DNA from 3 places in the Specibacter sp. NPDC078709 genome. Region 3 is predicted to be linked to each of the others. Evidence: riboswitches for the same ligand, from Rfam matches in the RefSeq annotation. Region 3 holds a riboswitch; each other region holds the start of a gene.
What was found. Region 3 has a riboswitch for S-adenosylmethionine ahead of AB0P14_RS14425 (DUF1737 domain-containing protein). Riboswitches for the same ligand answer to the same signal wherever they lie in the genome.
Positions count from the first base shown of each region.

Region 1: another riboswitch for S-adenosylmethionine. It lies ahead of AB0P14_RS12615 (ABC transporter ATP-binding protein); the one in region 3 lies ahead of AB0P14_RS14425 (DUF1737 domain-containing protein).
Region 2: another riboswitch for S-adenosylmethionine. It lies ahead of AB0P14_RS02810 (hypothetical protein); the one in region 3 lies ahead of AB0P14_RS14425 (DUF1737 domain-containing protein).

Region 1 covers NZ_JBFBLU010000006.1:147,850-150,161, reverse strand. The annotation lists gene AB0P14_RS12625 (polysaccharide deacetylase family protein) at 1-604, opposite strand, end outside; gene AB0P14_RS12620 (CoA-binding protein) at 655-1,071, opposite strand; SAM riboswitch class I at 1,166-1,279, shown strand; gene AB0P14_RS12615 (ABC transporter ATP-binding protein) at 1,370-2,131, shown strand; gene AB0P14_RS12610 (aliphatic sulfonate ABC transporter substrate-binding protein) at 2,189-2,312, shown strand, end outside.
Region 2 covers NZ_JBFBLU010000001.1:650,610-652,921, forward strand. The annotation lists gene AB0P14_RS02805 (sodium:solute symporter) at 1-980, shown strand, start outside; SAM riboswitch class IV at 1,081-1,192, shown strand; gene AB0P14_RS02810 (hypothetical protein) at 1,205-1,549, shown strand; gene AB0P14_RS02815 (helix-turn-helix transcriptional regulator) at 1,546-2,312, opposite strand, start outside.
Region 3 covers NZ_JBFBLU010000008.1:18,332-20,643, reverse strand. The annotation lists gene AB0P14_RS14435 (O-succinylhomoserine sulfhydrylase) at 1-260, opposite strand, end outside; gene AB0P14_RS14430 (rhodanese-like domain-containing protein) at 374-766, opposite strand; gene AB0P14_RS14425 (DUF1737 domain-containing protein) at 763-1,023, opposite strand; SAM riboswitch class IV at 1,113-1,232, opposite strand; gene AB0P14_RS14420 (Pr6Pr family membrane protein) at 1,345-1,989, shown strand; gene AB0P14_RS14415 (aminodeoxychorismate lyase) at 1,998-2,312, opposite strand, start outside.

The DNA of each region.
Region 1 (2,312 bases), on a different contig from region 3:
CCAGATTATGGGTCATGGTGTGGTTTTCAATGAGGTGTCCGGCCGCAGTGTATTTCCTGTAGAAATCTGAACTTCCGGCGATAAAATTGTGAGCCAGAAACAACGAGGCCTTGATCCCGTGCTGCTCCAGCAGCGCCAGGTCCGAGTCCCGCTTCACGGCGCCGTCGTCGATCGTCACGAACACCACCTTTTGCTCGGTAGGCACCTTGGTCAGCACCGGCGCCATCCCGTCGACGATGGGCGGCAGCACATAGTCCGGCACCAGCCCTTCAAGGGTGTCTACCCTCCCGGTGGCCGGGTTAGTCGCTGGCTGAGCGCTGGGGACTTCCGACGCCGGAGCTTGCGTACTCGAGGCAGTGCCAGTCGCCGCGGGGGTACTCGAGGCAGCGGCGCTCTCGGGAGGAGTTTTTGTGACCGGGTTGCTTGCGACGGGGGTACTTATGGGCGGCGCGGTAGTAGCTGGCGCAGTTACTGGGCCCGGCAGCGCTGAACTGTTGGTGTTGACCCACCACAGGCCGGTGGCCACGAGTGCAATCGCTAGGAGCAACACCGAAAATGCCACCCAACGGCCACGGCTGGGTGAAAGGTCAAGGTGGCGGGGCATGGCAGCTTTCCTTATTTCTGGAAATCGTTGTTCAGCACAGCCTGCGCCGCTTACAACCCGAGTTTTGCGGCTTCAATCTTGGGACAGGTATTCATCACCACGTCCAGTCCTGCAGCTTGTGCACGTTGGGCCGCGTCCTCGTCAATAACGCCCAGCTGGAGCCAGACAGCCTTGGCACCCTCCGCGATGGCCTGGTCTACAACATCACCCACCCGGGTGGAATTTACAAAACAGTCCACCACGTCGATGGTTCCGGGGACCTCGGCCAAGGCTTTGTACCCCTTGGCACCATGGACGTCATCGCCTTTCAAACTCACCGGGATGATCTCCTGGCCCAGGTGCTGCTGGAGGTACAAGGAAACACCGACGGCAGGTCGCAGCGGATTACCGGACAAGCCCACAACAGCCCAGCGACCGGGTGTGGTCAAGAGCCGGCGGATGAGCTGCGGGTCATTGAGGTGTGCCATGTTACGAGCCTAGTCCTCCCACCGATTGTTACGCTTCGCGAACTCCACCCGCTTGCCGATTTCTGCCGCACACCACTACGTCCTAGTCTTGAGATGACCATCCCGAGCGGCCGAGAGATCTGGCTCATTGACGCCGCAGCAACCCTGGTTGACACCTTTGTAGAAGGAGTCATCGCCGGCAGGGTGCTACCGCCAGGAACGATGGAGTGTTGTGATGTCTGCTTTACTTTCGCCCTCGGTGTCTGCCGAACCAGTGGCGCCACCAACAATAGTTTCTGATCCCCAGGGCACTGCGGCCATGCCGGTTTCCTTTCATGGGCTTGGCAGGTCTTTCAGTTCCAAGGCCGGCACCCACACCGTGCTCCGTGATGTTTCCTTTGACATTCAGGCCGGGGAAATCGTAGCCCTACTGGGACCTTCTGGCTGCGGAAAATCCACCCTCCTGCGTGCCGTTGCCGGACTCGACGCTCCCAGCAGCGGCTCCGTGAGCATTGATGGAACAGCCGTAACCGGCATTGATTCACGCTGTGCCGTAGCCTTCCAGGAACCTCGGCTCCTGCCCTGGAAGTCGATCGCCAGCAACGTGGCGATCGGGGTTCCTGCCGGAGCCGACTCCGCCCGCAGCCGCCTCGTGGTGGAAAATCTGTTGGAACTGGTGGGTCTATCCGCCTTCGCCGGGCACCGGCCGCGGGAAATCTCCGGCGGCATGGCCCAGCGCGCATCCTTGGCCCGCGCCTTGGCTCGCAACCCTGGAGTTCTATTGCTTGACGAGCCCTTTGGCGCGCTGGATGCCCTGACTAGAATCACCATGCAGGACCTGCTGCTGGATATCCATTCGGCAGAACCGACCACGGTTCTGTTGGTCACTCACGACGTAGATGAGGCATTGCAGCTCGCGGACCGGATCATCCTGTTGGGCTCCGACGGCACGGACCAGCCCGGTTGCACCATTGTGCGCACCGTGGACGTGCCCGGCACACGCCCCCGCGACCGGGCATCAACAGAACTGGCCGGGCTGCGCAGCTCACTGCTTACCAGCCTCGGCGTCGACGGCCACTAGCCGCTACTTTTTACTTTCTCTCTTTCACTCTTCAGCACACCCATTTTAAGGACCACCATGTCTAATTCAGCTCTTTTCAACCGACGCTCATTCCTCGGATTCACAGCCGCCGTTTCCGCTTTGGCCCTTGCCGGCTGCACCGGTGAGAATGCAGCCACCGACGCTGCTGGCAAGGTGGGCG
Region 2 (2,312 bases), on a different contig from region 3:
TCAAGACCGTGGGCATCTTCTTGCTCATGCTGCCCTTCACCTGGAACGCAGCCGGTGGCCTGGCCGGCATCAAGGAACGCGTTGACGCCAGCTTCTTCCAGTGGGATGGCATCGGCGTACAGACCATCATCACCTACTTTGTGGTTTACACCTTGGGCTTGCTCATCGGTCAGGACATTTGGCAGCGCGTCTTCACCGCCCGCGATCCGCAGGTGGCCCGGTGGGGCGGCGCCACAGCCGGCATCTACTGCATCCTGTACGGCGTTGCCGGTGCCATGATCGGCATGGCCGCCTTTGTGGCACTGCCAGACATCGATGTTGCAGGCCTAGGCAAGGACGTTGTCTACGCCGAGGTCGCCACCTACCTGCTGCCCATGGGCATCGGCGGCATTGTCATGGCCGCCGCCGTAGCCGCCATGATGTCCACCGCGTCCGGCGCCCTGATTGCCGCCGCCACGGTGGCCCGCAAAGACGTTGTCCCCTTCGTTGCCAGCTGGTTCGGCAAAACCATCGATGCCTCCGACACCACCAACCCCGAGCACGACGTCCGCGCCAACCGCTGGTACGTACTGATCCTGGGTGTCATGGTGATCGTCATCTCCATCGTGGTCAACGATGTGGTCTTCGCCCTCACCATCGCTTACGACATCCTGGTTGGCGGCCTGCTCGTGGCCATCATCGGCGGTCTGGTCTGGAAGCGCGGCACGGGCCTCGGCGCCGCCTGGTCCATGGCCGTAGGTTGCGCACTGACCCTGGTCATGTTGGTTCTGTACGCCACCTCAATCATCCCCAGCGCCGACGGCATCTACGCCAACGAGCCCATCTACTTCGGCCTCATCGCCTCGCTGCTGGTCTACGTTGTCATCTCCCTGTTGACCCCGGCAACCCCCGCGCACATCCGCAAGGGCTGGGACGACCGCCTCGCCGCGGCCGTCACGGACTCCAACCCGGATGAAGACGCTGCCACCTTGGTGAAGTAACTCGTGAAGTAACCTTCGCAGAAGTACGACGGCGGATGGTGACGTAATTTATTACGTCACCATCCGCCGTCGGCCGTTAAAACAGTAGTGTAGAGGACAGCTTCAAGAGATGCGGCGCCAAGCTCCGACTGGCCGCACGCCAACCCCATGCTTCACGGGTGGTTCGGATGAGGAAGCGGCCCGCGGAAACCTCCGTTGGGCAAGAGCAAGCAAAGGTCATCGCCATGTCTTCGAGCACCCCTGTCACGCCCCGTCAGCGCCAAAATGTTGGGCAGTCCGCCCCCGCAGCACGGACTGCGGCGGGTCCCGCCGTGGGGAACCTGCCCGCAAAATCCACCGGAATTCCGGTGCTGCCTTCGGTAGATGTGAGCCGCGGCGCCGTTTCGTTTCAAACCCCGAACGGCTTCCACGACTATCAGACGCAGGAGCCGCAACAGCTTGCCACAGCCCTGACCCAGGCGGTTCGCCCGGCCCGCTGGATTCCAGAGCTGGGCACCTTGGTCATCACTGTGGCGCAGAGCGGTGTGCGGGCCGGACGCAACGTGGGTTTCCGGCTCTCCGCTTTCTAGAGCCGTTCACTAGCGCGCCGCTGGGTGGGCTGCTGGGTGTGCTGCTGTACTGCATTGTCTGCCTCGGCCTGCGCGGTTCCCACCAGTTGCGCCAGCAGCACCAGCGCTTCTCGCCCTTCTCGCCCTTCTCGCCCTTCTCGCGCCGACGATCCAGCGACAGCCGTGTGCGTCGCAGCCGTGTGCGTTACGAAGGTTTGATCGGGGTGTTCCACCGATCTGAGGGTCTGTTGGGTCAGCGCAAGTTTCCCGATGAGCGGGTGCGCTAGTTCGTACACCGCAGTCGCGCACGGTTGGACTCTGTGGTCGGCCCAAAGAGAAACGAACTCTGGGCTGGCTACGGCCAAGGAACCCACCAGTTGAGCGAGTAGCGGATCCTCGGGGTACTTGCCAGCGATGAGCCGCAAATTGCCCACCACAGCACGGCTTTTGGATGGCCAGTCCAGATACAGGGCGCGCGTTTCGGTGTCCAGGAAGACCATGGATGCCATGTTCGGTCGTGCTGCAGGCGATAGTGGCGCGGCTATATCTAGATGTGGTGCGAGCAGCGCGTGGCCCAAGGAATTCCAGGCGAGGACGTCACTGCGCCGGCCCAGAATGAGCACTGGTACGTCACCGACAGCCGCCAGCAGTTCCAGCAGAGCCGGGTCGGCATCCTCTGTCGGCGGTTTAGGGGTTCCCGGGCGGCGCTTAGGGCTTGTCCCTAGCCGAATCAAGTGGGCCCGTTCGGCGCTGTTGAGCTGCAGTGCGGTGGCTAGAGCATCCA
Region 3 (2,312 bases):
GCAAAGCACGCTTCTTTGCCTTCGAGTAGCCGCAACCGTTCCTGAAACGTGGCCACGGACGGGTTGCCGTACCGCGAGTACACAAAACGGTCCACTTCTCCGGTGAAGGACGCCTCGGCGGCCTCGGCGGATTCGTACACAAAGCCGGAGTTCAGAAACAGGGCCTCGGAGGTCTCTTGGAAGTTGGTGCGGTCAAGCCCGCCGCGCACGGCAGCCGTGTCCGGGGACCAGGTGGCTGCGTGCTCGTTAAAGTTGCTCAATTACTTGTCCTTGGCATTCGCTGGTGAGTGAGGAGGCTGGATGCTGGCATGCGATGGCACAGTGCAGACGCGCGGGACGCGGCGTTCCGCATGCCGCGTTCCGAGGAAAGGCGTTAGTGCCAGGGTAGATTGCGGTTTTTCCAACCGTTCAGGACACGGTCGCCGAAGCGGTCGGGTTGACCCTCGAATCCCTCGAGTACGTTGTACGCCGTGTAGCCGGCCGCAGTTGCTGCCTCGGCCGCCGCGATGGATCGGACGCCCGAACGGCACAGCAAAACCAGCGGCTTCTCGGCGGGCACTGCGGCCTGTAGCTGTTCCAGGAACTGGGGGTTGTTGGTGCCGTCAGACAGATTCCACTGGATGAAGACCGGTTCGGAGTTCAGCGCGGAAACGTCGGGGACGCCAATATGCGTCCATTCACCTTCGGTGCGCACATCCACCAGGGTGGCTCCGGCAGCTAGGTGTTCCCAAGCTGTTGCCGGGGCCAGATCCCCTGCGTAGCTCACGCGATGCCCTCGCCGTCGAACTCCAGCTCGGCGTCCAGATCGTGCACTGCGTTAGCCACGGCGGCGTCGCTACTGGCAACTGCCTGGGGGAGGATCACGGCCTGGGCGCAGATCACGTTCGTGCCATTAAAGGTGACGGCCGGCCCTCCGTGAAGCACATAGCCTTCGTCGAGGGCTGCTGAGATGCGCTCGCAGAAGGAGCGATCGTCGGGACCGGTGATGAGCCGGTAGGCCAGGGGTGATTCGTCCGCGGACATGTTCTCTCCTCATTGCAAGTGGCCGCAAGGCTGCAAGCGAGAGCTGAGGACGGTGCTCAAAAAATTTGGACATTGAGTTACCGCACCGGGGTTCGCGCTTGCAAACTTCAGCCGTGGAAGCTGGGTTTGCCGAGTAGTCACCTGAGGCACCCCGCCGGAAAGAGGGTTGCCGGCCAGCAAGTCAGGGCTTGACACTGGCACTCATTACTCCCTTTGAAACTAACACATCCACCGCCCCTTGGGACCCTAAGAAGTGCATGTATGGCGCAAAATGACGGCAGCACTACAGACGCGCAGCCCATGAGCTGACAGTATGAATCCATGAGCCTCAGCCGCGCCTTCATCGCCGTCCGTTTCCTCTTTGGCGCGGTGACCTTGGTCGCCGTGGGAATCCAGCTGGGCATTCACATTGGCCACGGCTTCAGCGTGCTGAACTTCTTCAGCTATTTCACCAACCTCTCCAATATTTTTGCCGCCGTGGTGCTGGTGGTGGAGTCGGTGCTGAGCTGGCGCGGCAAGGATCTGGGACCCGCGTGGGCGCTGTTGCGCTGCATTTCCGTGGTGTGCATGGCGTTGGTGGGAATCGTCTTCAGCGCCCTGCTGCGCGATGTGGATTTGGGTTCGCTCCTGCCCTGGATCAACACGTGGCTGCACTATGTGATGCCTGTGGCGATCGTGGCCGACTGGCTCATCACCCCGCCGCGCCACCCCATCGCCTACAAACGCGTGCTCGTCGCCATCGCGTTCCCGCTGGCGTATTTGGCGTATTCGATCATTCGCGGCGCGGCCATCACCTGGTACGCCTACCCCTTCCTCAACCCGTCCGACGGCGGATATGGTCCCGTCCTGCTGACTTGCCTCATCATCGCCGTGGCCTTCGTGGCCATGACATTTCTGATCATGTGGTTGGGTAATTGGCTGAGCGGGCGCTCGGCCCGGCGGGCAGTGGCAGCTTCTGCGGTTTAACTCGGCAGTTAGAGGGTCTGTGCGAGAAGCCCTGAAAGTTCCGCTGTCAACTCCGAACGGATCTCCGGCGTGCCAATCTCTTGGCCGTCAATGGTGTTAACGGGAGCCAACAGACGCAGGCTGGAAATCAACCACACGGCATCGGCATCCAGCAGATCAGCCGGAGTAACAGGCCCGTAACCCAGCTCCCAGCCTGCGGCTTTTGCGGCTGCAAAGAGGGCGCCTTGCGTGGTGCCGGGCAGGATTCCGGTGTCCAGATGGGGCGTGATGAGTCGCTTGACTGGCACGCCGGAGTCGTCGGAGATGTGTGCCAAAAGTACCGA